DNA from 2 places in the Paenibacillus sp. FSL H7-0714 genome. Region 1 is predicted to be linked to the other one. Evidence: a T-box and tRNA genes for the amino acid it is inferred to sense, from the RefSeq annotation. Region 1 holds a T-box; the other holds one or more tRNA genes.
What was found. The T-box of region 1 lies ahead of NST34_RS25805 (valine--tRNA ligase). A T-box ahead of a tRNA ligase gene usually reads a tRNA of that ligase, here a tRNA-Val.
Positions count from the first base shown of each region.

Region 2: it has a tRNA-Val gene. The T-box ahead of NST34_RS25805 (valine--tRNA ligase) is inferred to sense a tRNA for this amino acid. The anticodon was not compared.

Region 1 covers NZ_JBBOPT010000001.1:5,734,537-5,749,062, forward strand. Annotated here, with positions in the region: gene NST34_RS25805 (valine--tRNA ligase) at 1-1,551, opposite strand, end outside; T-box leader at 1,707-1,990, opposite strand; gene NST34_RS25810 (LysM peptidoglycan-binding domain-containing protein) at 2,332-3,702, opposite strand; gene NST34_RS25815 (RluA family pseudouridine synthase) at 4,065-5,000, opposite strand; gene hemL (glutamate-1-semialdehyde 2,1-aminomutase) at 4,997-6,298, opposite strand; gene hemB (porphobilinogen synthase) at 6,341-7,339, opposite strand; gene cobA (uroporphyrinogen-III C-methyltransferase) at 7,927-9,480, opposite strand; gene hemC (hydroxymethylbilane synthase) at 9,486-10,439, opposite strand; gene NST34_RS25840 (hypothetical protein) at 10,665-10,922, shown strand; gene NST34_RS25845 (precorrin-2 dehydrogenase/sirohydrochlorin ferrochelatase family protein) at 11,146-11,793, opposite strand; gene ccsA (cytochrome c biogenesis protein CcsA) at 11,799-12,626, opposite strand; gene hemA (glutamyl-tRNA reductase) at 12,632-14,029, opposite strand; gene NST34_RS25860 (YdcF family protein) at 14,498-14,526, opposite strand, start outside.
Region 2 covers NZ_JBBOPT010000001.1:6,401,501-6,416,026, forward strand. Annotated here, with positions in the region: gene NST34_RS28765 (ImmA/IrrE family metallo-endopeptidase) at 1-192, shown strand, start outside; tRNA gene NST34_RS28770 (tRNA-Pro) at 294-367, opposite strand; tRNA gene NST34_RS28775 (tRNA-Gly) at 382-455, opposite strand; tRNA gene NST34_RS28780 (tRNA-Pro) at 466-539, opposite strand; tRNA gene NST34_RS28785 (tRNA-Arg) at 570-646, opposite strand; tRNA gene NST34_RS28790 (tRNA-Gly) at 655-729, opposite strand; tRNA gene NST34_RS28795 (tRNA-Leu) at 736-819, opposite strand; tRNA gene NST34_RS28800 (tRNA-Lys) at 835-907, opposite strand; tRNA gene NST34_RS28805 (tRNA-Gln) at 913-987, opposite strand; tRNA gene NST34_RS28810 (tRNA-Val) at 1,031-1,106, opposite strand; tRNA gene NST34_RS28815 (tRNA-Glu) at 1,147-1,221, opposite strand; tRNA gene NST34_RS28820 (tRNA-Thr) at 1,233-1,308, opposite strand; tRNA gene NST34_RS28825 (tRNA-Asn) at 1,310-1,385, opposite strand; rRNA gene rrf (5S ribosomal RNA) at 1,392-1,508, opposite strand; rRNA gene NST34_RS28835 (23S ribosomal RNA) at 1,582-4,510, opposite strand; tRNA gene NST34_RS28840 (tRNA-Ala) at 4,650-4,725, opposite strand; tRNA gene NST34_RS28845 (tRNA-Ile) at 4,746-4,822, opposite strand; rRNA gene rrf (5S ribosomal RNA) at 4,859-4,975, opposite strand; rRNA gene NST34_RS28855 (16S ribosomal RNA) at 5,100-6,657, opposite strand; gene NST34_RS28860 (hypothetical protein) at 7,016-7,246, opposite strand; gene NST34_RS28865 (stage II sporulation protein M) at 7,499-8,110, opposite strand; gene pdaB (polysaccharide deacetylase family sporulation protein PdaB) at 8,219-9,022, shown strand; gene NST34_RS28875 (PPK2 family polyphosphate kinase) at 9,073-9,894, opposite strand; gene NST34_RS28880 (KinB-signaling pathway activation protein) at 10,239-10,829, opposite strand; gene gerD (spore germination lipoprotein GerD) at 10,959-11,630, shown strand; gene NST34_RS28890 (Mrp/NBP35 family ATP-binding protein) at 11,688-12,788, opposite strand; gene cwlD (N-acetylmuramoyl-L-alanine amidase CwlD) at 12,879-13,619, opposite strand; gene sat (sulfate adenylyltransferase) at 13,698-14,526, opposite strand, start outside.

The DNA.
Region 1 (14,526 bases):
CCGTACCAGACCATGCATCAATACATCTGAGAAAGGTTTTTCTCCGGTAAATTCAAGAGCTGAGAAGATCATCCGCGCTACCCAGAAATAAATAATATCGTAGCCTGTTACGAGCACATCGTTCGGATAGTAGCGTTTGAAATCTGCACTGTTCTCATCTGGCCATCCTAGTGTGGCGAAAGGCCACAGATTAGAGCTAAACCAGGTATCCAGTACATCTTCGTCCTGTTTCAAGTCGGTTAGACCACTGATCCGGCGCGCTTCTTCCTCGTCATTTGCCACAACCAATTCACCAGTAGACTCGGAATACCATGCTGGAATACGATGTCCCCACCACAGCTGACGGGAAATACACCAATCACGTACGTTCTCGATCCAGTTCAGGTAAGTTCTCTCGAAGCGGTCCGGTACAAAGTTAACCCCGTTCCCATCCTTCTGTGCATTGATGGCAGCTTCAGCGAGTGGCTGCATCTTCACGAACCATTGTGTGGACAAGTACGGCTCAACAACCGCTCCAGAGCGTTCACTGTGTCCTACTTGATGCACATGATCTTCGATATTGATCAGCACACCTTGCTCCTTCAGGTCAGCAGTGATAGCCTTACGACATACACTCCGGTCTTGACCTTGGTAAGGTCCTGCTTCTTCATTCATCGTACCGCTCTCATCCATCACGTTAATCTGCGGTAAATTGTGACGTTGACCCATCTCGAAGTCATTCGGATCATGAGCTGGTGTAATCTTAACCGCACCACTACCAAACTCTTTGTCTACATAATCATCAGCGATAATCGGAATCTCACGGCCAATAATCGGCAGGATCAACGTTTTGCCGATCAGATCTTTATAACGATCGTCTTCCGGATGAACAGCAACCGCTGTATCACCCAGCATGGTCTCCGGACGTGTGGTCGCTACTGTAATAAATCCGCTACCGTCTTTGAGCGGGTAACGCAGATGATACAAGTGACCATTAACTTCTTTATATTCAACCTCGATATCCGACAATGCTGTACGAGCCGCCGGGTCCCAGTTGATAATGCGTTTGCCGCGGTAGATCAAGCCTTTATTATAGAGCTTAACGAATACCTCGCGTACAGCTTTCGACAACCCTTCATCCAGGGTAAAACGTTCGCGGGAATAGTCAAGGGAAAGCCCCATCTTAGCCCACTGCTCATGAATGGTGTTCGCATATTTATCTTTCCACTCCCACACCTGCTCCAGAAACTTCTCGCGGCCGAGATCATGTCTAGAAATTCCCTGCTCACGCAGCTTTTGCTCTACCTTTGTCTGCGTTGCGATACCGGCATGGTCCGTACCTGGTAGCCACAACGTATCGAAGCCTTGCATCCGTTTTGTACGAATCAGGATATCCTGAAGCGTAAAATCAAGCGCATGACCAATGTGCAGCATTCCCGTTACGTTTGGCGGCGGGATTACAATGCTGTATGCTTTTGCATCTGGACGCCCGCCTGCACGGAAATATCCACCCTCTGTCCAGTAGGAATACCACTTGGTTTCTGCCGATTTCGGATCATACGTGGTTGGCATTTCATTCTTAGAATCATTTGCAGCGGCAGCATCTGCCGCTGTATCTTGCAAGTTCGGCAACTCTGCCGCTGTTAGATTGTTTTGGTCAGCCATTCTCTGATACCTCCACTTGGTTACTTGTAGTTGGTTTCTAAAAAACAAAAAGACCCCTCGTCTCAAAGGACGAAAGGCCATTCTTTCGCGGTACCACCTTTGTTTCGCGCCAATGAAAAATAAACCTGCACTTCTTTCACCTTACGGTTCAGAAGCTTAGCGCGACACTCGTACAGATAACGGCTGCTACCGGCCACATCCTAACTTATCTTTCATATCCATGAAGACAAGCTCAGAAGGGCGACTCCGGGGCGACTTCGGTGGCTGTATCCTACGGAATGTCACAGCACTTGCATTCCGCTCTCTGAAGGGCTGACCGCCTACTCTTCCCGTTCCCAGTCTTTACTTAGATATTGCTTACTCCATAATACATTTTGAGTCATCCCTAGTCAACCTGAATAGGCTTCTACAGCGGGACTTTAAGCGGAATTTCGACTTATAGCGTGCATATGTCGAATTTTCATTCGATTCATCACTCTGCGTTGGTTAGATACCCCACATTCTAACGTTCTCCGGTCACACAAGAATAAACGCCTTCGACATCCTTTTACGGAGGGTAAGCGTTTATTCGAGAAATATAAGGATAATGTATAACGTGAAACTTATATATTCTTATATTTGACAAAAATCCCGATCTACTATCAGATCGGGATTCACCTATTCATATGAGTACGCATTGTAATTCAATTACGGAATGTACAACACTTGCCCTTCTTCTACACTCTGCCCAGACAATCGATTATACATTCCCAGCTCCCGCGCACTTAGCTGATATTTCTCTGCGATTGTATCCAGCGTTTCTTCACGCTGCACGATGCAAAGGCGAACCTTACGGAATAGGTTAGCGCCATCTGCTCCAGCAATGAATCTGCTCTTCCACTCCGTATTATTTCCGGCCTCTGGAATGATCGCTGCAGCCGATGCATTTCCTTCAGATAGGAGAGCCTCTTGTTCTTTACGAGAACGACTAGAGCTGAGTAATGAAGAGAAGGTGAGATGTTCTTTGACTGGAGCCTCAGCATCTTTCTTGCTTCCTAGCGCAATCTTAAGATCTTGCTTCTCCTCTGACTGTGGCACAGTCTCTTGAGAAACAAAAACTTCATTCGTATTCTCGTGGATCGGCTGAGCATTCTCTTCTTGTGCATGAAGCTCATTATTGGCCTCGTTTTCCGAAGCGAATACGGCAATATCTTGATCCACATCAGCATTAGCTGCTGGAACAGCGGTTTCTCTTGAAGCAAAAGTATATTCAGCTTCTTGCTCCTGATCCGCTTGACTCGCCTGGCTAACTTGATTCAGCTGAGTGGCCTCAGCTTCATTCTGTGACTCAGCTTTAAACCAGTAATCCGCTATTCCTGCTTTGGAATCCTCTGTTTGCGAATCCAGACTATGCGTCCGAGCTTTCGCGCCCTTGTCCTTCTCATGAGCGGATGAGAAATTCACTATAGGGGACGAATGACCAGCTCCACTTGAGACCAGTGGAGCCTCTGATGCGTCTGCATTAGCTTCAGCATGCTCATGTTCTTCTACGGCAACCTCCGATGCATCCTCGCCAAAGGTCCACTGAGAATTTTCATAAAGTGCATCAGTTTCGTGCTCTTGGTTCTCTGCAGATGCTTCGATTACCCTGTCATCACTGAGAGGGGAATAGGCAACTGTGTACTCTTCCTGCTGCCAGGCCGGTTGTGGTTGAGGCTCCGCACCACCGATTCCCCGCAGTGATAATACGCCTGTTATATTCACTGTGCGCATCGTGAGCAGATCAATATCAAAATTCTCGATCTCCACCCCGATATCTTCAATCGAGCTGACGCGTGTAAGCGGAACTGTGATTTCAACGGGAATGGCATGCTCCAGACGTTGTGTTCGGTCATCTTCACTCCGGTAGAGTCCGGTAAGCAACAGCTGACCATATAACTCGGCACGATCCTCCCGCTGAATCACCTGGATTTCCGGAAGTAGTTCAACCTCCTCCAGCTCAGCTATTCCCGGAAGCTCTTCCGATAGGTGAATGCGTTCATAAATATCAAACCGCAAGCCGTGGGACTGATCAAACACGGGATATGTCCTCCTTCTTGGCATAATCTAACCCTGAGACAGGCCCAGAGCATAAGCCCAAAATGTTACTCCCCACATGTATATGCTTCAAACAGAAAGGCATGACAACTTTGGTGGCACTAACCGGACAGGATGCTATTAATTTCATAAATTCAGGGACTATTCGAACCTATCTGCCGGCCAATAGATGAACTACTCCGCATGAACAAAGTATTATATGCTGCTTTTGCTATTAGGACATAGATAGGTGCTTCTTTCTGAAAAAACAGAAAATTATTTACTCCCACGAAAAAATAGATAAAAAAAGAACCGTAATACCAGCATTTGCTGATACCACGATTCTCAGGTTTATAACGTAGCCGTCAAGGCGCTTCAGACAGCAGCTCCCGCAGCTGAAGCATATCCTCCGGCCACGGATCGCTTACTTCCAGTTGTTCACCGCTCCAAGGGTGGCGGAAAGACAGCAGCTCGCCATGGAGCGCATGTCTGCCACTAGCGCTGGGAGCCCAGACCGGCCCGCCATATAGCGCATCCCCATACAAGGGATGACCCATATGGCTGAGATGGACGCGAATCTGATGCGTCCGTCCGGTCTCCAGCTGCACATGCACCAGGCTCCCGCCATGCAGTGCTTCGCGTCCGAGGATTCGAGTCACGGCGGACTGTCCGCCGGGTGAGACTCTTCTCCGCGCCGCATGATGACGATCGCGCCCAATCGGCGCGTCGATCACTTTAAGCGTCGGCGGCACTGTGCCTTCGATGATCGCGGCGTAGAGCCGCGAGATGCTTTTTTCACGCATATTCTCGTCTAGGACAAGCTGAGCGAATTCATTCTTCGCATACATCACCGGGCCTGTTGTATCCTTGTCCAGTCGGTGAATATGCCTTACAGCTACACTAACACCGGTAGCGACATAATGCGCAGCTACAAGGTGATCCAGCGTTACACCTAAGCCACTGCCATCCGGATGAACCGCCATGCCTGCCGGCTTGTGGGCAACCAAGCAAAAATCATCCTCATACAGCACCTCAAGCTCTTCCCATACCGGTTCAATGCCGGCTTCACGATCCGGAAAAAGTGCCAGTCGCAGTCGATCTCCCTTCCACTGAATGCCCCCCTCGCGGCGCAGACGCAGATGAAGCTTCTCAGGCATACCTACAGTTTCCAGCAGCCACTTATCAATTGCAGCTTCAGAATCCTCGGCTCCTGTAATGATTTTGCCGGGTGTTACTTCCAGCCACTCCCCACGTCTAGTCCAAGCTCCACCACCGGTTCGTTCTCCGGCTCCAATACTCAAAGGGCCTTCAGGGCATTATAGTGGCCCTCAATGGTATCATCAATATCCTGCTCACTATGCGCAGCCGACACGAACATGCCTTCAAACTGTGAAGGTGGCACGCTAATGCCTTGGCTCAGCATATGACCAAAATAACGACGGAATAGATCCGTGTTGCTAGTCTTGGCTGTTTCAAAGTTAGTTACTGGTCCTTCCGTGAAAAACGGACAGACCATCGAGCCCACGCGGTTAATTGTCAGTGGAACACCGGTCTCGATTGCATTCTTTTTCAAGCCTGCCTCTAGACGCGCCCCTAATTGCTCAAGACGATCATATACTTCCGGTGTCAGCAGCTTCAGTGTAGTGAGTCCTGCCGCCATCGCTAATGGATTACCACTAAGTGTGCCAGCCTGATAGATCGGTCCCGTAGGAGCGATTTGCTCCATAATCTCTCTTTTGCCGCCATAAGCGCCGACTGGAAGTCCTCCACCGATAACTTTGCCGAAGCAAGTAATATCCGGAGTAATGTTGAACAAGCCTTGAGCACAGCCACGATTGACACGGAAGCCTGTCATTACCTCATCAAAGATAAGCAAAGATCCATTGTCTGAAGTTAACTTGCGAAGTCCTTCCAGAAATCCCGGAAGTGGTGGTACAACACCCATGTTGCCGGCAATCGGCTCTACGATCACTGCGGCAATCTCACTGCCAAAACGTTCGAAAGCAATCTGAGTGGACTCCAAATCATTGTATGGAACTGTAATCGTATTTACTGCCACACCTTCGGGAACACCTGGGCTGTCCGGCAGACCTAATGTGGCTACACCGGAACCCGCTTTAATAAGCAGACTATCCGCGTGACCATGGTAGGATCCTTCGAATTTCAAAATTTTACTGCGTCCTGTATAACCACGTGCCAAACGAATCGCACTCATCGTCGCTTCCGTTCCGGAGTTAACCATACGTACGATATCTACAGAGGCTACACGTTCGACAACCATTTTTGCCATTTCAGTTTCAAGTAAAGTTGGTGCGCCAAAGCTTGTCCCTTTTACCGCCGTCTCCTGCAATGCCTTTACAACCTCAGGATGCGCATGACCCATAATCAGCGGTCCCCATGAGCATACATAGTCGATAAAGCTGTTGCCGTCGATATCATAAATACGCGATCCGATCCCATGATCCACATAAATCGGAGTCAAGCCTACGGATTTGAACGCCCTTACAGGGCTGTTCACCCCACCGGGAATATATTGTTTTGCTTCATCAAAAGCCTTGCGGGACGCTTCCTCTTTACGCGCCATTGGCTCATTACTCATCTATCTTCACTCCTATTCTGTTCTTGGTCACACAGGTATAGATTAACCACGCAGCCAGCGCGCAGCATCTTTTGCAAAATAAGTAATAATAATATCCGCTCCGGCCCGTTTCATGCCAGTCAGCATTTCCAGCACAACGGCTTGCTCGTCAATCCAGCCTTGCAGCGCTGCTGCTTTTACCATGGAATATTCGCCACTCACATTGTAAGCCACGAGAGGTAAATCGAACTGGTCGCGGATCGTACGAATCACGTCCAAGTAAGCCAGAGCTGGCTTCACCATTAACATATCTGCACCTTCCAGCACATCGGATTCTGCTTCACGGAGCGCTTCGCGCAGATTGGCAGGGTCCATTTGATACGTTTTGCGATTTCCGAACTGTGGTGCTGAATCCGCAGCTTCGCGGAAAGGGCCATAAAATGCCGAAGCATATTTGACCGAATACGACATAATCGGCACATGCTCAAAGCCATTCTCATCTAGTCCCGCACGAATCGCGTGTACGAATCCATCCATCATATTCGAAGGGGCGATAATATCTGCTCCAGCTTTAGCTTGAGATACCGCCGTACGGGTCAAAAGCTCTAGCGATGCATCGTTGATGACATCACCGTGTACCACACCATTTACCGTATGCGTATGCACCATCCCGCAATGTCCGTGATCCGTAAATTCACAAAGGCAGGTATCTGCAACGACCAACAGCTCAGGGTACCACTGCTTGATCAAGCGAGTAGCCTCTTGCACAATTCCATCCTCTGCGAAACCGGAAGAACCGATTGCATCCTTCGTTTCAGGAATCCCGAATAACAGTACAGCCGGAATGCCTAGTGCGGCAATCTCGTCCACTTCTGCTTTTAAAGTATCCAGCGAAAAATGGTACACGCCCGGCATCGAGCTAATCTCATTCTTCACACCTGTTCCATAAGTCACAAATATAGGCTGTACAAAATCCAGCACATTCAGTACTGTCTCCCGCACCATACCACGAATTCCAGCAGAACCGCGTAGACGACGGTGACGTGTAATTGGAAAGCTCATTTGTTCATCCTCCTGAAAATAAAATATATAACCAAACCCTCGATCGTTGACTAACTGCGGCTGCTTAGTTGTAGTTTGTGCAGTTATTTTGATGTTATATCGTAACTGTAAGCTTTAGTTGCACTCTCTACAGTTATTTATTACAAAAGAGCGAAACTCCCTGTTTTAGCCCGTTTTTAATTGCACATATTACAATTAAAATCGATCTTCGCTTATATCCAGGGAATTTAAGTGTATAAAGTGCAACTAAACCTCAATCAGACCTCATGCTAACAGACCTCATACCAGTCTCGTAACCAGATTAAAAGCTATATTTCCACTAGATTGCATACTAATCCAAGTACCCAACATCTAATATATCACTTAGAACTGCGTGAACTTTATACATACACACATAAACTTACTCACCCATACACACACCAGTTAGTTTACAACTTCGCCATCCATCATACTCTGAGCTTCAACAGTACCTGCGTTTGGTGGCCAATTTAATGTTACTTAAGTTACTTACAATAGCGGCGTGGCGCTTCCGAGCTTAGATACAACTACAGACGATGTTGTAAAGCCGATGTTCTATTGGCGTCAATTCAAGCTTTTTGTAGCTGAGTCTCCGCATTCCATCGACAGAGTTCCTGCACCAGACTATTAATAGTTGCTTCTTCAGGTAGCAGTCCCGGGGTAAGCCCCGCTTCCACGGCAGTCTGCTCAGTTAATGGCCCGATGCAGGCTATTTTCACGTTAGCTAGCAATGGGAGTGGATCTTCGAGCCCCATTCTTTTCAGAATGTGGATGAAATTGCGCACCGTTGAAGAACTAGTAAAAGTCACCGCGTGAACGCGCCCCTCCTCCAGCAGCTTCAGCAGCTCGTCGTCATCCTCACCCGTCACAACCGTCTCATAGGTATCGACGTCTGTGACTTGAAGGCCAAGCTCTCTTAGCTTGTCCGGCAGCCAGTCGCGCCCCAGATCGCCGCGAGGCAACAGCACGTTCTGCCCCGGCAGCAGCTGGGGACCGAACTTCTCAATCAGACCTTCCGCCTGAAACTTTGCCGGAAGTTCCTCAGCGATCACCCCGCGCTGCGCCAGCGCGGCTGCTGTACCCGGCCCCACCGCTGCAATCCTTGCGCGGTGAAGCCCCCGAATGTCCGCCCCCTGCTCCGCTAAGTGGCGCCAAAAAAACTCCACGCCGTTCGGGCTAGTGAAGAATACCCAATCGTACGATTCCAGCGCGCCAAACGCCGCTGCAATCTTCTCCTTCTTCTCTGCGCCTTCCGGCATGATCGTCTCGATCACCGGGAACTCGTAGGGTTCCCCGCCGAGTTCCTCAATCATATCCACGAGCTCGCTCGCTTGGCTCCGAGCCCGTGTCACCACGATGCGTTTGCCGAATAACGGCATCGCCTCAGCCCACTTGAGCTGCTCCCGCTGCAGCACCACGTCGCCAACGACGATGACGGCCGGCGGCTGAAAATCCGCCGCCTTCACCTTCGCCTCAATATCGGCGAGGGTTCCCGTCAGTGTCTCCTGATCTGCGCGGGTACCCCAGCGCACCAGCGCTACTGGTGTTTCTGGCGGACGCCCATGCTTGATCAGCTGGGCGCTGATATATCCTATTTTAGCTACGCCCATCAGGAATACTAACGTCCCCGTGGCATTCGTTACTTTATCCCAATGAATGGAATGATCCAGTTTATCTGGACTCTCATGTCCGGTGATAATCGACAGGGAAGAAGCATGATCGCGGTGCGTGACAGGTATTCCCGCATAAGCAGGTACGCTGATCGCCGACGTGATACCCGGTACGATTTCGTAATAGATCCCATTTTTGCGCAGCAGCTCCGCTTCTTCACCTACGCGGCCAAAAATCGTAGGGTCCCCACCCTTCAGCCGCACCACTGTTTTCCCCTGTAAAGCCAGATCAACTAACAATTGATTAATCTCTTCCTGCTTCATCGTGTGGCGATCCGGCAGCTTGCCAACATAAATCTTCTCGCCGCCGGGCTTCATGCATTTCAGCAATCTAGGACTTGCCAGCCGATCGTACACCAGCACGTCGCTTTTTCGAATACACTCGAGGCCTTTTACAGTAATCAGCTTTGCGTCCCCGGGACCTGCACCTACCAAATAAACCTTCCCCGTCAATCCCCTCATCCCCTAATGTCTGACAGTATCTTCTCCGCTCCTCTTGCGATCAGCTTCTTAGCGACTTCTTCGCCGAGCTGTACCGGATCCACTCCAGTGCAAGTTTCTTTCAAAATCGTTGAACCGTCAGGTGTTCCCACCATCCCGGTTAAGGAGATTATTTTGTGCTCCGCAGTAGTGGCTTCCGCGGCTGCGTCAAGCACCGCATAAGCGCCAATTGGCACTTGGCAGCCGCCGTTCAGCGCGCCAAGGAAAGTGCGCTCCGCCGCCACCGTCAACGCTGTATTGGCGTCGTTGTATAACTCCAGCAGCTTCCGTAGGTCGGCGTCATCTGCGCGGCACTCGATGCCGAGCGCGCCCTGCCCTACAGCGGGCAGGCAAACTTCCGGCGGCAGGTAGGCGCTCACGCGATCCTGCCAGCCCATGCGCGACAGCCCCGCTGCTGCAAGCAGGATCGCGTCGTATTCTCCGCTCTCCAGCTTGCCCAGCCGCGAGTCAATGTTGCCGCGCACGGGCTCAATGACCAGATCAGGCCGCAGCGCAGCTAGCTGGCTGGAGCGGCGTAGGCTGCTTGTGCCTACGCGTGCGCCCTGAGGCAGCTCGTCCAGCGAGACGCCTCCGTTAGAGATCAGTGCATCGCGCGGATCGACGCGCTTCGGCACAGCACCGTTGATCAGCCCCTCCGGCAGCTCGGAGGGCATGTCCTTCATACTGTGCACCGCCATGTCGATTTCCTTTTCCAGCATGGCCTGCTCGATTTCCTTCACGAACAACCCTTTGCCGCCTACCTTGGACAAGGTGACATCTAGGATGCGGTCCCCTTTGGTAACAATCTTTTTAACTTCAAAAGTGAATCCAAAACCATGCTCCTCGCTCAGTCGCTCCAGATCCGAAATCACATGCCCTGTTTGCGTCAACGCAAGCGCGCTCTGTCTACTCCCCACAATAATCTTACGCATTGTCCATTCCTCCTGATTACGTCTGCCTCTTACTCTTCACCGTAGACTGTATATAGTAATCTAAACTAAGCAAAAGCTACTCCGCACTATTAAAAGGGCATTTTTGCCCTTTATTTAGCTCCTTCGTCGGTTATAGCTCAATTTAGGGGTATTTCTGCCCCTCATTTTGCTGATATGAGCGTTTTAGTGCAATTCAGGGGTATTTATACCCTTCATTTATCTCTTTTGACGACTATTACTCAATTAAGGGGTATTTTTGCCCCTCTTTTGACTGATATGAGCGTTTTAGGGCAATTCAAGGGTATTTATACCCTTCATTTATCTCTATCGGCGACTATTACTCAATTAGGAGGCATTTTTGCCGCTCTTTCGACCATCTCAGCCACTTCAGCTCAATTCAACGGTACTTATACCGCTCTTTCGACTATTCCAGCCACTTCAGCTCAATTCAAAGGTACTTACACCGCTTATTCGACCATTTAAGCCACTTCAGGCCAATTCAACGGGATTTATACCGCTCTTTCGACCATTTCAGCCACTTCAGCCCATTTCAACGGTACTTATACCGCTCATTCGACCATTCCAGCCATTTCGGCCCAATTCAACGGTACTTATACCGCTTTTTCGACCATTCCAGCCACTTCAGCCGTACTCATATCATTAATCTAACCTAATTTTGTAATCTTCACAGTGTCCACGCGCACTTTTACTTCGCCCGATGATCAGCAATCCAAGCTTCCATATCCTCCGGGCTCCACGCAATAAAGCTACCGTTTCTTATTTCATTTAACACATCGAGCGCCCCAAGCTTCCGCAAAAGCTTTCCACGAACGTCAGCAGAAGATTCTTGTTCCTTAATCCGGGTTCGCATGGTATGTACAAAATCCAAATATGGCTCATACGCCGCATCCAACGCCTCTTCAAGCACACTTTTAATCTTCGCAGCCGCAAACGGACCAGCACCCGAAGTAGATACAGCTACCGTCAAACGACCCCTCCGTACAACTCCGGGCGTGATAAAATTCCCCGCTTCCGCATGGCTAGCCACGTTCACATGAATGCCAAGTCGCCTAGACTCCAGCGCAATCTCTTCATTAATCACTCTATCGTTAGTGGCTGCATATACGAGAAAGGCCCCACGGAGATCTCCGGGAGCATAAGGGCGGTCATGCCAGGTCATGAGACCCTTTTTCACTAGAGAGGCAAGCGTATCTGTCAAAGAGGGACTAATCATCTTAACCACCGCTCCAGCTTCCAGCAGCCCACTCACCTTCCGTTCAGCCACGGCACCACCGCCAATAACCACAACCTGTTGCTTTTCACAATCCAGCATTATGGGCAAATACCGAGTCATGCTCTTCACTCCCCGCTCCAACCGTGAAAACCAGATAAAGAATTCAACAAAAAATTCAAGATAATAAAAGCATATCCTAAAATCGCCCAGCGAGCCATACTTACTCCACTTTTCCGCCCGGATTTCTTAAAGATAATATAAAATATGTAAATTCCAAGGCCAATAAGTGTCGTTAGTACTTTTAAATCCTTCAATAATAGTGTCCGTCCCTCAGAAACAATAGATAAGCTAGCCACCACCAGAGAGATTGCCAGCAAAGGAGTCCCCACCAGAATAGCGGTGTAAGAATATTTATCTGTAGTCTCTAAGTTTGGTAAACGACGAATTCGGTCACTCCATTGCTTGCTTTTGAGTCTGGTGTGCAGGAATAAGTACAATATTGCAAATACCGTCCCAAGTGTCAGTGCAGCAAAACTCAAATTGGCCAAAATCACATGCATTGTCAACCAGCCATACACCGAGCTCCAAGTCTCAAGCGTATGCCCCCCCGCCGTCAGCCACACCCGATTTAGGAGAAAAACACAGAATCCAGCCACACTAAGCAGCAGAATCGTAAACTCGCCTCCACGTGTGAAAGCCACCGCAAGCGAAGTCAGCACAATACTAAATGCAAACCAGAACAAGAAATCATAAGGTGTGAAAATGGGCAGTCCCTTCTCCTGAGAGAAACGAATCCCCAGTCCTGCAGCTTGCAAAAGACCCACAACAACAAGAAGCCCCGTGCCTAACCGCTTCCCACTCGGGTTGCGATAAAGGCAATCCGAGAAAACAAACAGCAGGCTCAGGGCATATAGCAGCAGAGCGGCATCATATATTCCGTTCAGCAGTTGCATATCACTCACCTACCCAACAGGCCTGCCGGAGCAAGCACCGTCTTAGGCACAGAAAAATCGCCGCTACCGGCAGTACGTTCTGTGGAACTAGACTGCTTAACCGGGGCGGAATCTCCGCCATCTGAATTAGATTCGAGCTGTTCCTGTAGCGCAAAGATTTTGGAGAAATAATCAAGAGCTTCATTCCCCTGCTTGCCACCGGACATCTCTTTAATTACATTGATTGGATCATGCATCATCTGGTTCACAATGCTTTTGGTCAAGCGACGGATCACCTTGCGCTGATGCTCGTCCAGCTCAGGCAGCTTATTGAACAGACTCTCCATCGTTTCCTCATGAATCGCATTCGACTTATCCTGAAGAGCCCGGATTACCGGTCTCACGCCAAGCGTCTTAAGCCACAGCTGGAACTCATCCATTTCCTCACCGATCATCACTTCAATCTTCGCAGCTTCACTCCGGCGCATTTCCAGGTTACTCTCCACAATGCCCTCCAGATCGTCAATATCATACAAAAAAACATCTGGCACATTAGCCGCTGCAGGATCAATATCACGGGGTACAGCTATATCAATCATAAAAAGCGGCCGCGAAGGGCGACGCTTCATAGCATTCGCTACCTGATCTGCCGAAAGTACATAGCCGTCAGCTCCCGTTGAGCTGATCACGATATCTACCTCATTAAGAGTTTTTAGCGCATCTTCAATCGTGCTTGGCTTACCCGAGAACTTCTCTGCCAGTTCAATCGCACGCGACAGCGTACGGTTAGCGACAATCACCTCAGCCGCACCACTACTATATAGATGCTTTACAGTGAGCTCGCTCATTTTGCCGGCGCCGAGAATCAGCACCCTTTTACCAGTGAACATGCCAAAAATCCGCTTGCCCAGCTCCACTGCCGCATAGCTGACAGATACTGCACTTTCGCCGATTGACGTTTCACTATGTGCTCTTTTGCCGAGTGTCACCGCTTGTTTAAATAACCGATTGAACCAAGTTCCAGTTACACCCTCAGCCTGAGCCGTGAGAAAAGAACTTCGCACCTGTCCCAGGATCTGCGTCTCGCCAATCACCATGGAATCCAGGCCGCAGGTCACGCGGAACAAATGCGCAATCGCCTGCTCGTCTTCATATATATACATATGCTGTGCAAATTGCTCGTTTTTCACTCCAAACCACTGCTCCATAAAGCCGCGGAGGAAATACCCTCCCATATGAAGGCGGTCCATGACCACATAAATTTCCGTACGGTTGCAGGTGGCTACTACGACCCCTTCCAGCACACCCTTCGTCTTCATCAGTTGATGAAGCGCTGCCGGAAGATCACTCTCCGCAAAAGCAAACTGTTCCCTAACCTCCACGGGAGCCGTACGATAATTCAGGCCAACGACGACGATGTGCATCGATAGTTCACCATCCTAGTCTCTATTCATTACTGTAGTACAGCTATATTAAAGAATATTTTTACATAATATTCACTTTCACAACATCTCAAAACACTGTGTTAAGTATATCACACGAAAATACGACTTTTTACAGATTTTTTGAACGCTTTATGAAATCCAGATAATAATTATTATAAATAAAAAACCGCAGGTTCGCTACGGTTAGGATGGGTTATTTTGTGATTAATTATTAGTTGGTGGAAGTGGGGAGGGAATAATATGAGATATTAATTCTAAAAATCGTCTTATATCCTCCAATAATACAGCCCTGAATCAATGAGTCAAAATTTCTCGGGTTTGGTAACTTTTATTGAGGCTACTTCTCCACTTTTTACAAAATGTGAAGATAAATGGTGAGCCAAAAGAAAAAGCTTTACCAATGGGGAAAAGTTTGAATCCTCGTTGCTCATTTAGCCTTTGGTGAGATTAACGAAACCAGTTCTTAATCTGATCAA
Region 2 (14,526 bases), 670 kb from region 1:
CACAAGGGGATTAACCGCTTTTTCCTGGAAGAAAGTTCTTACTTCTCTCCTGGCAAGCTTGAGCGTCAAGCTAACGTCTTTGCTGTAAAGCTACTATCCATAGGCAGTAATCCTGAGCAAGAAGAATCCTGTAAAAGTTATTATCTACGGATTGGCATTCCGCCAGAAGTACAGTTTCTTTTGGAAGAATGATAGAGCATATGTTATATGAATTTATGTGTGTTTTAATTCTATACATAACAAAAAAAGCTCTTACCGAAGTAAGAGCTTTCTAAGAGCAATTAAGCTGAGTATCGGGATGACACGATTTGAACATGCGACCCCCTGGTCCCAAACCAGGTGCTCTACCAAGCTGAGCTACATCCCGTTACTATAAAATTATGGAGCGGGTGATGGGAATCGAACCCACGCTATCAGCTTGGAAGGCTGAAGTTCTACCATTGAACTACACCCGCAAAGGTAAAATCGGGATGACACGATTTGAACATGCGACCCCCTGGTCCCAAACCAGGTGCTCTACCAAGCTGAGCTACATCCCGTTAAAATACTATAATTGCTTAATAAAAAAATGGCGCGCCCTGAGAGATTCGAACTCCCGGCCTTTTGATTCGTAGTCAAACGCTCTATCCAGCTGAGCTAAGGGCGCAAAAATTATGGAGCGGACGACGGGAATCGAACCCGCGACCCTCGCCTTGGCAAGGCGATGCTCTACCGCTGAGCCACGTCCGCAATAAGTGGTGCGCGTGAAGGGACTTGAACCCCCACGTCGTGAAACGCCAGATCCTAAGTCTGGTGCGTCTGCCATTCCGCCACACGCGCATGTAATAATAAAAGTGAGCCATGAAGGACTCGAACCTTCGACACCCTGATTAAAAGTCAGGTGCTCTACCAACTGAGCTAATGGCTCGCACTTGGCTGGGGATATAGGATTCGAACCTATGAGTGACGGAGTCAAAGTCCGTTGCCTTACCACTTGGCTAATCCCCATTGATGTTACCTCTATGTTGCCCATAATCTCTCAGGAAGATTATGGTGGAGGCTGAGGGGATCGAACCCCCGACCCTCTGCTTGTAAGGCAGATGCTCTCCCAGCTGAGCTAAGCCTCCATATCTATGGGACCCTCTAAGGGTAAGTACAAGTAAAAGTTGGTGACCCGTATGGGATTCGAACCCATGTTACCTCCGTGAAAGGGAGGTGTCTTAACCCCTTGACCAACGGGCCTTGCAAATCTGTGGAGCTCTCAACCGGATTCGAACCGGTGACCTCTTCCTTACCATGGAAGCACTCTACCTGCTGAGCTATGAGAGCATGGCTCCCCGAACAGGACTCGAACCTGTGACAACTCGATTAACAGTCGAGTGCTCTACCAACTGAGCTATCAGGGAATATCCGCTTGGCAACGTCCTACTCTCCCAGGACCCTTCGGTCCAAGTACCATCGGCGCTGGAGGGCTTAACGGTCGTGTTCGGGATGGGTACGCGTGGAACCCCTCCGCTATCGCCACCAAACGGGCATTTACAGCGTAAATGCTCAGGCTTGATGCCTGAAAACTGAATCCGAATTGAATTTGCGTTTTAAGTATAGGATAAGCCCTCGACCGATTAGTATTGGTCAGCTCCATGCATTACTGCACTTCCACCTCCAACCTATCTACCTCGTCGTCTTCAAGGGGTCTTACTAATTGGGAAATCTCATCTTGAGGGGGGCTTCACGCTTAGATGCTTTCAGCGCTTATCCCGTCCGTACGTAGCTACCCAGCCATGCTCCTGGCGGAACAACTGGTGCACCAGCGGTACGTCCATCCCGGTCCTCTCGTACTAAGGACAGCTCCTCTCAAATTTCCTGCGCCCACGACAGATAGGGACCGAACTGTCTCACGACGTTCTGAACCCAGCTCGCGTACCGCTTTAATGGGCGAACAGCCCAACCCTTGGGACCTACTTCAGCCCCAGGATGCGATGAGCCGACATCGAGGTGCCAAACCTCCCCGTCGATGTGGACTCTTGGGGGAGATAAGCCTGTTATCCCCAGGGTAGCTTTTATCCGTTGAGCGATGGCCCTTCCATGCGGTACCACCGGATCACTAAGTCCGACTTTCGTCCCTGCTCGACTTGTAGGTCTCGCAGTCAAGCTCCCTTATGCCTTTGCACTCTTCGAATGATTTCCAACCATTCTGAGGGAACCTTGGAACGCCTCCGTTACTCTTTAGGAGGCGACCGCCCCAGTCAAACTGCCCGCCTGACACGGTCCCCGTACCCGATTAGGGTACTAGGTTAGAACCTAGATACGATCAGGGTGGTATCCCAACGGCGCCTCCACCGAAGCTTGCGCTCCGATTTCTACGGCTCCCACCTATCCTGTACAGATCGTACCCAAATTCAATATCAAGCTGCAGTAAAGCTCCATGGGGTCTTTCCGTCTTGTCGCGGGTAACCTGCATCTTCACAGGTATTAAAATTTCACCGGATCTCTCGTTGAGACAGCGCCCAAGTCGTTACGCCATTCGTGCGGGTCAGAATTTACCTGACAAGGAATTTCGCTACCTTAGGACCGTTATAGTTACGGCCGCCGTTTACTGGGGCTTCGGTTCATAGCTTCGGGTTACCCCTAACCACTCCCCTTAACCTTCCAGCACCGGGCAGGCGTCAGCCCGTATACTTCGCCTTGCGGCTTCGCACAGACCTGTGTTTTTGCTAAACAGTCGCTTGGGCCTTTTCACTGCGGCCCCCTCGTGCTATTCACACTACCGGGGCACCCCTTCTCCCGAAGTTACGGGGTCATTTTGCCGAGTTCCTTAACGAGAGTTCTTCCGCGCGCCTTAGAATTCTCTTCTCGCCTACCTGTGTCGGTTTGCGGTACGGGCACCTTCTCCTGGCTAGAGGCTTTTCTTGGCAGTGTGAGATCATGACCTTCGCTACTACAATTTTCGCTCCCCATCACAGCCCAGCCTTAATGATGTGCGGATTTGCCTACACATCAGCCTCACTGCTTAGACGGACATATCCATCAGTCCGCGTCACTACCCTCCTGCGTCACCCCATCGCTCATAGCGGATTACGGTGGTACAGTAATTTCAAACTGTTGTCCTTCGACTACGCCTTTCGGCCTCGCCTTAGGTCCCGACTTACCCTGAGCGGACGAGCCTTCCTCAGGAAACCTTGGGCTTTCGGCGGATCAGATTCTCACTGATCTTTTCGTTACTCATACCGGCATTCTCACTTGTATGCTGTCCAGCGCTCCTTACGGTACACCTTCAACCCACATACAACGCTCCCCTACCCCAGATACATACGTATCTAGCCATAGCTTCGGTGGTGTGTTTAGCCCCGTTACATTTTCGGCGCAGAGTCACTCGACCAGTGAGCTATTACGCACTCTTTCAATGGTGGCTGCTTCTAAGCCAACATCCTGGTTGTCTGTGCAACTCCACATCCTTTCCCACTTAACACACACTTGGGGACCTTAGCTGATGGTCTGGGCTGTTTCCCTTTTGACAATGGATCTTAGCACTCACTGTCTGACTCCCGGCAATAAGTATATGGCATTCGGAGTTTGACTGAGCTTGGTAATCCTTGCGGACCCCGCACCCAATCAGTGCTCTACCTCCACTACTCTTATACCGAGGCTAGCCCTAAAGCTATTTCGGGGAGAACCAGCTATCTCCGAGTTCGATTGGAATTTCTCCGCTACCCCCACCTCATCCCCGCATTTTTCAACATGCGTGGGTTCGGGCCTCCAGTGCGTGTTACCGCACCTTCACCCTGGACAGGGGTAGATCACACGGTTTCGGGTCTACGTCCACATACTCAATCGCCCTATTCAGACTCGCTTTCGCTGCGGCTCCGTCTTCTCGACTTAACCTTGCATGTTAAACGTAACTCGCCGGTTCATTCTACAAAAGGCACGCCATCACCCATTAATAGGGCTCTGACTTTTTGTAAGCACACGGTTTCAGGTTCTATTTCACTCCCCTTCCGGGGTGCTTTTCACCTTTCCCTCACGGTACTGTTTCACTATCGGTCGCCAGGTAGTATTTAGCCTTAGCAGATGGTCCTGCTGGATTCATACGGGGTTTCACGTGCCCCGCACTACTCGGGATCCGTCTCGGAGAGAACACAGTTTAGGCTACAGGGCTTTTACCTCTATCGCGGGCCTTTCCAGACCTCTTCGCCTACCATATTCCTTTGTAACTCCATGTGAGACGTCCCACAACCCCTAAGAGCAAGCTCTTAGGTTTAGGCTGTTCCGCGTTCGCTCGCCGCTACTGACGGAATCACTATTGTTTTCTCTTCCTCAGGGTACTTAGATGTTTCAGTTCCCCTGGTCTGCCTCTACATCTCCTATGTGTTCAGAGATGAGTAACTGCGAATTACCACAGCTGGGTTTCCCCATTCGGACACCCCCGGATCAAAGCTTGCTTACAGCTCCCCGAGGCAGTTTCGTTGTTCGCCACGTCCTTCGTCGGCTCCTGGCGCCTAGGCATCCTCCGTGTGCTCTTATTAGCTTAACCTTGATTTTTCCTAAGAAAAATCTCACTAATAACATTTACTTGTTTGCACAAGTTGCTAAAAGATGTTCTAAAACGCAAATTCGTTTCGGTATCCAGTTTTCAAGGATCAATGTTTAAAGAAGGTATTGAATTAAAATTATGGTGGAGCCAAGCGGGATCGAACCGCTGACCTCCTGCTTGCAAGGCAGGCGCTCTCCCAGCTGAGCTATGGCCCCATAAAAGATATAAAGTTATATGGTGGGCCTTGGTGGACTCGAACCACCGACCTCACCCTTATCAGAGGTGCGCTCTAACCAACTGAGCTAAAAGCCCATATAACATTGTGAATCAACCAAAGAATGGTTGTCCGCTTGGCGGCGTCCTACTCTCCCAGGACCCTTCGGTCCAAGTACCATCGGCGCTGGAGGGCTTAACGGTCGTGTTCGGGATGGGTACGTGTGGAACCCCTCCGCTATCGCCACCAAACGTATATGAAAGAGACTTACTCTTTCAAAACTGAACACGAGTGAGTGTTCGAACCCGAAGGTTCTATTGTGGAAGTTTAACTTCCGATTTGAATGTCTTCATTGCAGAAGACGATTCTCCATAGAAAGGAGGTGATCCAGCCGCACCTTCCGATACGGCTACCTTGTTACGACTTCACCCCAATCATCTACCCCACCTTCGGCGGCTGGCTCCCTTGCGGGTTACCCCACCGACTTCGGGTGTTGTAAACTCTCGTGGTGTGACGGGCGGTGTGTACAAGACCCGGGAACGTATTCACCGCGGCATGCTGATCCGCGATTACTAGCAATTCCGACTTCATGCAGGCGAGTTGCAGCCTGCAATCCGAACTGAGACCGGCTTTGATGGGATTGGCTTCACCTCGCGGCTTCGCTTCCCGTTGTACCGGCCATTGTAGTACGTGTGTAGCCCAGGTCATAAGGGGCATGATGATTTGACGTCATCCCCACCTTCCTCCGGTTTGTCACCGGCAGTCACTCTAGAGTGCCCAGCCTTACCTGCTGGCAACTAAAGTTAAGGGTTGCGCTCGTTGCGGGACTTAACCCAACATCTCACGACACGAGCTGACGACAACCATGCACCACCTGTCTCCTCTGTCCCGAAGGCCGCCACTATCTCTAGTGGATTCAGAGGGATGTCAAGACCTGGTAAGGTTCTTCGCGTTGCTTCGAATTAAACCACATACTCCACTGCTTGTGCGGGTCCCCGTCAATTCCTTTGAGTTTCAGTCTTGCGACCGTACTCCCCAGGCGGAGTGCTTACTGTGTTAACTTCGGCACCAAGGGTATCGAAACCCCTAACACCTAGCACTCATCGTTTACGGCGTGGACTACCAGGGTATCTAATCCTGTTTGCTCCCCACGCTTTCGCGCCTCAGCGTCAGTTACAGCCCAGAAAGTCGCCTTCGCCACTGGTGTTCCTCCACATATCTACGCATTTCACCGCTACACGTGGAATTCCACTTTCCTCTTCTGTACTCAAGTCACCCAGTTTCCAGTGCGACCTCAGGTTGAGCCCAAGGTTTAAACACCAGACTTAAATGACCGCCTGCGCGCGCTTTACGCCCAATAATTCCGGACAACGCTTGCCCCCTACGTATTACCGCGGCTGCTGGCACGTAGTTAGCCGGGGCTTTCTTCTCAGGTACCGTCACTCCGGTAGCAGTTACTCTACCGGACGTTCTTCCCTGGCAACAGAGCTTTACGATCCGAAAACCTTCATCACTCACGCGGCGTTGCTCCGTCAGACTTTCGTCCATTGCGGAAGATTCCCTACTGCTGCCTCCCGTAGGAGTCTGGGCCGTGTCTCAGTCCCAGTGTGGCCGTTCACCCTCTCAGGTCGGCTACGCATCGTCGCCTTGGTGGGCCGTTACCCCACCAACTAGCTAATGCGCCGCAGGCCCATCCCTCAGTGACAGATTGCTCCGTCTTTCATTCTTTCTTCAGGAGAAAAAAGAAATTATCCGGTATTAGCTACCGTTTCCGGTAGTTATCCCAGTCTAAGGGGCAGGTTGCCTACGTGTTACTCACCCGTCCGCCGCTAAGTCATTTTGAAAGCAAGCTTTCAAAATGACTCCGCTCGACTTGCATGTATTAGGCACGCCGCCAGCGTTCGTCCTGAGCCAGGATCAAACTCTCCAATTAGTATTGAAAAGAGCGATATGCTCATTTTGAAACATCTGACGAGAAAATTAATTCTCTAATTTTGGATTTCACTTTCGTGATTTCCTACTCACTCGTTGTTCAGTTTTCAAAGATCAATGTCTCTCATTTCGTCGTCGTTGTTTTTCAGCGGCGACCTTTATAATATATCATAGTGTTTCGTTGTTTGGCAAGTCTTTTTTTTGAAAAAGTTTTTTTCAACTTTTCTTGCCTTCCGCTTCCCTTTTACACAAGCAAAAGGAGCGCGAGATATAATTTATCACGAGCACTCCTTTTTAGTCAAGCTATTTTATTAAAAAATCTTAAATTCATATAAGACTCTTGCATTTACCGCTTATCCTTAGTGTTTATACTGAGAAGAACGTCCACCCCACGCATACTTGGAAAGCTCTTTCTGAGGAGCAAAACGAGCATACATACGAAATACAGTCTTATATCTATTGGCGATGGCATGCCTGATATTTTGGTCCAAGCGCTGATCGCTCAAATCTAACAGCATCTCATCAAGTTCTTTCCGCAAAACATAATCCAGTTCCTTGCATTCTTTTTCGTTGAACAACATTCCCAACATATGCTTGGCCTCCTTCATGAAGTTGCAAGTAACACATTCACTAAAACCAAAAACCCCTTGTACATAATTAGTTAGTCCATCTCATGGAGAAAGCTGCCTTAAGATCCTCTTACACTAGATTAACCGGAGTACTCTTTTTATAACCATAATTATTAAAAATTCCCTTTATGGTTTCGTCACGATTATATACTTCTGACCTTTAGGCAATCCTTGGATGAATAGCTTTACTGTTATGCTCCATTCTCGGAAGTTTTATGATAAAAGAGAAAAAGTTATTGTGCTTTCAATGATGGCTGCAACAAATAACAGGATTATTGTCCAAATAGATGCCGTAAGTGTTTGACGCATAAACGAAGACCAACCAACACCTCTGTTCACTTTTTTAGTGGATGAGCTAAACAGACTTGCAACTACTTTCCCGCCGAACTGAAGTCCAAATGCACAAGCAATAATGATTGCTGGAATCTCTATAATCCCATGTGGCAGCAGTCCTTTTACTATTAGTTCGAATAAATCCTGTCCTTGCAGTGCTGATAAATGAATCAGATAGCCGATAACCGCTCCGTTAATAAATAAGAATATGGCTGGCAGTATACCGAACAACGCTCCTAAAAATATGATAAGAACACCCTTGATGCTGTTATTCAAAAATATAAATACAAAGAAGCTCCATTGCGGATTAGAAGAATCTCTAAGGTTGCCACTGATTTCACTGAGCCCCTCTAATTGCTGAACCAATAGCTTTTCCAGACTGCTAGTAGCTACCCACCCTATAACCGCTCCTACTGCGAAGAGCAGACAGGATAGCAATAAAGCCTTCCGGATCGTTTTTAGATCTTTAATAAACGTGAAGAACGACAACATAAATACCCTCCTGAAATTGTGATCTCTGTTTCTTAGGTCATAACCTTGCGGTACGAGCATACATTTAGAACAAACAAGCATTTCGCATGGGAGAGGAGCGCTGTCATTATGAATTCTTTTTATGTATTCAGCGGCAAAAAGATTAAACGATTCATCTATATCTTCGCCGCTGTGCTTCTTGCTGCTGGAGTTGTCTATGTCGAGAGGGGAAACATAACCGTTTTTTCTGAATCCGGACCTTCCGCGATCTACAGTGTACCAACAGAGAAGAAGCTGATTGCCCTGACCTTCGATATTAGCTGGGGGGAGAAAAGACCCGAACCAATTTTGAAGGTACTTGAAGACAAGAAAGTGGACAAAGCCACCTTCTTCCTATCGTCTCCATGGAGTAAGACTCACCCAGACATTGTAACTAACATTAAGAATGCAGGTTTTGAAATTGGAAGTCATGGTCATAAACACGTCAATTACAGCACACTAAGCAACGAAGAAATTCGTACACAGATCTCAACGGCTCACACCGTACTTACCGAATTAACCGGCACTGAACCCAACTTGATTCGTATGCCTAATGGTGATTTTGACAAAAGAGTCCTTCAGGTTGCCAGCGATCTCGGCTACAAGGTCATTCAATGGGATACAGACTCCCTGGACTGGAAGAACATCGGCGTAGACAATATCGTGAAGCGTGTAACGACAAAAGCGCATCCAGGTGATATCGTCCTTCTACATGCCAGTGATTCCTGTAAACAAACACATGAAGCACTTCCACTCATTATCGACGAGCTCCGCAGACAAGGTTATGAATTCGTTACCGTCTCTGAGCTGATTAGTCAAAGCAACACCGAAGGTAAAGAAGTCCGCGACTCAGCTTCACTGAGTAATGCCATTGAGGACGCAGCTGGGCTGTAAAAACACATACAATCTCTGGTGCCGTAATGAATGTTGATCTGTCCAAAGGATTAATGACGTGGAGAAATGAGTTCCGATATGTCAGGTGTGGGGGTATTCAGCTTCGGATAGCTCAGATCCAGACTCTCCAGTGTCTTTACAACGATGGATAAGGTCAAATAGTTGCGGTACCATTGATGATTGGCGGGTATCCAGTACCAGGGTGCTTTATCTATGCTAGATTCCTTGAAAACATCTTCATATGCTTCTTGGTAATCATCCCAATACTCCCGCTCCTGGAGATCACTTGCATCGAATTTCCAATGTTTTTTGGGATCTTCAAGCCGTTCCTTAATCTTCTTCAGCTGCTTCTCTTTAGAAATATGCAGAAAAAGCTTGATAATTGTCGTCCCCTCTTCCACCAGCATTTCCTCGAACTGCCGTATGTAACGAAAGCGACGCTTCAAGTCATCCTTTTTTAACCCTCCGTGTACCCGTGGTACCAATACATCTTCATAATGCGAGCGGTTAAATGCAGAGATATATCCCTTAGGGGGTGTCTTCTGATGAACCCTCCATAGAAAATCATGAGCCTCTTCCTCTAGAGATGGTTTCTTGAAGCTGGTCACTATAAATCCTTGTGGATTAATGCCTGAAAAAATATGCTTAACCGTGCCATCCTTACCGCTGGAATCCATTCCTTGCAGAATAACAAGCAGCGAATGCTTTTTCTGAGCAAACAAAATATCTTGGAGCTCTGCCAAACGTGCTTTAAGCTCTTCTGTTTTGGCTTCTACTTCTTTTTTGGATTTAAAAACACCTGTGTCGTCCGGATCCAGCTTGTTAAGCCGGATTTCTTTTGTGTCTTTTATCATATAGCGCTTGATGTCCATATATTCCCCTCCTAAAAGTTTTGTAAAGCATATACATCATCGGGACGCTTCGTACAAAACTTACTTCGAAAGCATACGCTTAGTTTTGTGAGCGTTACTACACTTGTGTTACTTCGTACAAAACTCACTTCGGAAGCATCTACTAAGTTTTGTAAAGCATATGCATCATTGTTGAGCCTCGTACAAAACTCGCATCGGAAGCATACACTTAGTTTTGTGAGCGTATCGTTCTTTAAGATTAACCTCTACAATCAGATTTTAATCGTTAAGATACAGTTAGAGCAAAAAACCCCGTCTTCTGAGATCAGAGCACGGGGTTCTTTGTTTAGTGCCTTCCCCATTCATTATCCGGCTGCCGGCTTCAGAATACGGTGTAGCATCAAAATTTGGAATGCATTACAAGCGATAAGCGGAACAACAATAAATACCGTTGCACTATCAACACCTATACGGAGCACGCCAATAACTTCCACAATTGAAATAGCTGTCATAAAAAAGAGGGTTGGAATCAAAGCTGAGATGTTTGTACTTTTTACTTTGAAATAAGACACAATAATAGCTGCTAGCAAAATAACGATTCCTAATATTAGATCAGACATAACATTTCTTTCCCCACCAACGACGGTACGCAAAAAAATTAGTTCAAGCAATGCGAGCACAGAAAGCACTAGTTGTATGTATTTCCAAACCTTTTGTGGAAAAACGCCGTTGCCCATATAATTCAAAATCAAATAGGCAAAAAAACCAAGTTGCGAATAAACGCTTACAAGCATACCGTAGCCAAGCAGAATCAGCGGGTATAAAAAGAAATCCCCGACACTTTTGAAATCAATCTTACCATTTACGAATTGCAGTGCCAGACCAGCGATTACAGCCCCACCCGCTCCTATAAGGAGGGTAGTCCAAAATAAATAAAACCATTTTTTTATACTCAGCCAATTCACCTCCTCTTGTCAGATTTATTTTACCAAGGATACCGACAAAACACCATTACACCCACAACATAAATGTGATCTAATTCGGCATAATACATCTAGAGAATCCTATAAAGGAGGGCAGCGCCAATGAAATGGAGATTTATCGGATCTGTGGGTTTGGCATTGAGCTTTGTTATGGCCTTAACGGCTTGCGGAAGTGAGCAGAGCAGTTCTTCTTCCGGACAAGGCAGTTATAAAGAAACGAAGACCATGGTTTTAGATATATTGAAAAGCGATGAGGGTAAAAAAGCGGTTGAGGAATCATTATCAAGCTCCAGCTCTAGCGGTACCAGTGGAATGAGCATGAAGATGATGCCACTTCAAACAACAGAGGAGATCAAGCTCGCTGTTAAAAATACTCTCACTGCACCGGAATATCAGAAGGAAATCGAGAAGATAATGACTGATCCCAAATTCGCGGGCGATTTTGCTAAAGCCATTCAATCACAAAGCAAGGAACTACACCTACAGCTAATTAAGGATCCCACTTATCAGAAATCAGTCGAAGAAATTATGAAGTCTCCAGAAATGATGACAATGTTTTTAAATCTCACTAAAACACCTGATTACCGTAAACAATCCATGAAGACCATGCAGGAATCCATGCAAACTCCATTATTTCGCATGGAAGTATTGAATTTACTTAAAAAAGTCGTACAAGAAGAACTTGAACCAAAAGAGAAAAAAGAAAAGGGTAGCGAAGGTGGCGACAAACAGGAAAGCAGTGGCGGCGGCAGCGGCGATGATTCAAGTTCTTAAAAAAAAGGCCTTATCCCACTAATACGTGTGGGAAGGCCTCTTTTTTATGTACAAGAGTTAGTGCTCATATTTGGCAATAAGTTTATCAGCAATTTCTGCAAATAATTGTCCTGATGGTGTCTCTTCTTTGTATACAGAAGGTGAGAAATCCGGTTCGGAAATATGGTTGTCCGGTGCACCTAGCGGTATTTGTGCAAGCAGCTCCGTATGAAGCGTCTCGGCAAGCCTCGCTCCTCCGCCTCTGCCAAAGATATAATCTTTCTTACCACAGTCAGTGCACTCATAATAAGCCATATTCTCAATGACTCCAATAATCTCATGATCTGTCTGTAGAGCCATAGAGCCCGCTCTAGCCGCCACAAACGCTGCGGTAGCGTGAGGTGTCGTAACTATAATCTCTTTGCTGTGAGGCAGCATCTGATGCACGTCAAGTGCCACATCACCAGTACCTGGGGGAAGATCAAGCAGCATATAATCAAGTTCACCCCAACCAACATCATTGAAGAACTGGCGAAGCATTTTACCCAGCATAGGTCCCCGCCAAATAACTGGACTATTCTCACGAATAAAGAAGCCCATAGACATGACCTTCACTCCAAAACGTTCCACAGGAATAATCGTTCCTTCTTCTACAACTGGTCCCTCTTCGATCCCCATCATATCGGGAATACTGAAACCATAAATATCAGCATCGATAAGACCAACTTTTTTCCCTTTTCTTGCAAGGGCTACGGCCAAATTCACCGTTACGGTTGACTTACCAACTCCACCTTTGCCGCTGGCCACGGCGATAAAGTTCACGCCAGAGCTCTCGCTAATTAATTCATGGTCATCAAGGCCTGCTGCATGTCCTTTAAGTTTCCCAGGTTCATCGAAATCCTCTACGCTCTCTCCGCGAAGTATAGCACGTTCATAATCGGTTGCATCACGAAGCCGGATATGTACATTAGAAACCCCACCCGCTTCAAGCAATTCACGAACCTGTTGTTCTAGATCCATGCGACTTTGCTCTTCAGGATTCAGACATATGATAGATAAAGAAATACGGTCTTCTTTAATCATAATGTCACGGATCAGCTGTAGTTCCACAAGGCTTTTTCCAGTTTCAGAGTCTGTTAATGGCTGCAGTATTTCCTGAATTTGTTCCTTAGTCAGCATGGGAAGCACCTCTGTTTCCTTTCCGGTTGAGAAATTCTCCGGAGTTTTTGTCTATTATAGCATTACCTGTCTCCCCATGAGTAGTCCTGACTACTCGGAGGCGTACCGAAGAATCCCCCGATAAATGCTAGTCGCAACCTTACGCTGATAGACATCATTTCCAAGTAGAGCAGATTCCTGAGGATGTGATAAGAAGCCAACTTCTACAAGTACCGCTGGTATTTTCAATGCTTTTAACAGATAAACAGTATTCACTGTCTTAGCCACACGATCCGTATTCTCCAGCGTAGTCTTCAGCTCACTCTGCACAAACTCCGCTATAGCTTTATTATCCTTGTGATTGGGGTAGTAAAAGGTCTGTGCTCCACTCCAACGATTGGAAGGGACACTGTTCATGTGAACGCTTATAAAAAGGTCTGCGCCTTTTTCTTCGATACTTCTTACTCTTTGTTTAAGATCTTCTGTCTTACGCTTAGAATAGCCCTTAGTACCTTCCTGAGCCAAATCATAATCACCTTCACGAGTCATTACTACAATAGCACCTGCCTGCTGCAAATAATCACGCAAATAAAGCGATACCGCGAGATTAATATCTTTCTCAATTAGCCCTTCCCGGCTAACCGCTCCTCCATCAGCTCCACCATGTCCCGCATCGAGCGCAATAACTTTTCCTGACAAGGGCAGACTCCAATAATTTAGTGTTTTAGCGGTAGGCATGTCATATGCAATAATTCCGATCATTATAGCTAGCAATATCACGCCAAGCATACTTTTTTTGATACTGCTCCATGAAATCCAGACCGAGACTTTACTCTGCTTTCGGCCAGACATAACAAAGACCCCCTCGTCCCGATAGATAATACTCATCTATATGGGACAAGAAGGTCAAATAGTACTAGCTGTTAATGATTAAGCTGTAACTTCTTGAGTCATACCTTCAATCAGAATCTTCGCAACCTCAGGCCGTGTAAATTCTGGCGGAGGACATTGGCCATCACGGAGCAAAGCACGTACCTTCGTACCCGACAATGTCATGTGATCATCACTAGGATGAGGGCAAGTTTTACTGGATGCCATATTCCCGCATTTTTTACAGAAGAAGCTATGTTCAAAAAATAATGGAGTAATATCAAGTTCTTCAGCACTAAAATTCGAGAAAATTTCCTGTGCTTCATAAGTGCCATAATAATCACCTACCCCAGCATGGTCACGACCGACGATGAAATGGGTACAGCCGTAATTTTTGCGAACCATTGCATGGAAAATTGCTTCTCTAGGGCCTGCATAACGCATTGCCGCCGGAAAAACACCAAGGAAGGTACGATCCTCAGGATAATAGTTCTCCAAAAGCGCCAGATAGCTCTTCATCCGTACATTTGCCGGTACATCATCTGACTTCGTCTCACCCACAAGCGGATTTAGGAATAGAGCGTCTACAACCTCCATAGCGCACTTTTGAATGTACTCGTGAGCTCGATGGACCGGATTGCGTGTTTGGAAGCCTACAACCGTTCTCCAGCCCTTTTCAGCAAATATCTTCCGCGTATCCGCAGGATCAAAATAAAATTCACCGAACTTCTCTGGCTGTGGGCGGTTCAAGACTGTAATGGGTCCCCCAACATAAGTTGCAGGGCGAGCCAACAGCTTGCTCACACCTGGATGTTCAGGGTCTGTTGTTTTGAAGACATTTTGTGCTTCAATCGTTTGATCAACAGTATATATACTCTCAATATCCAAT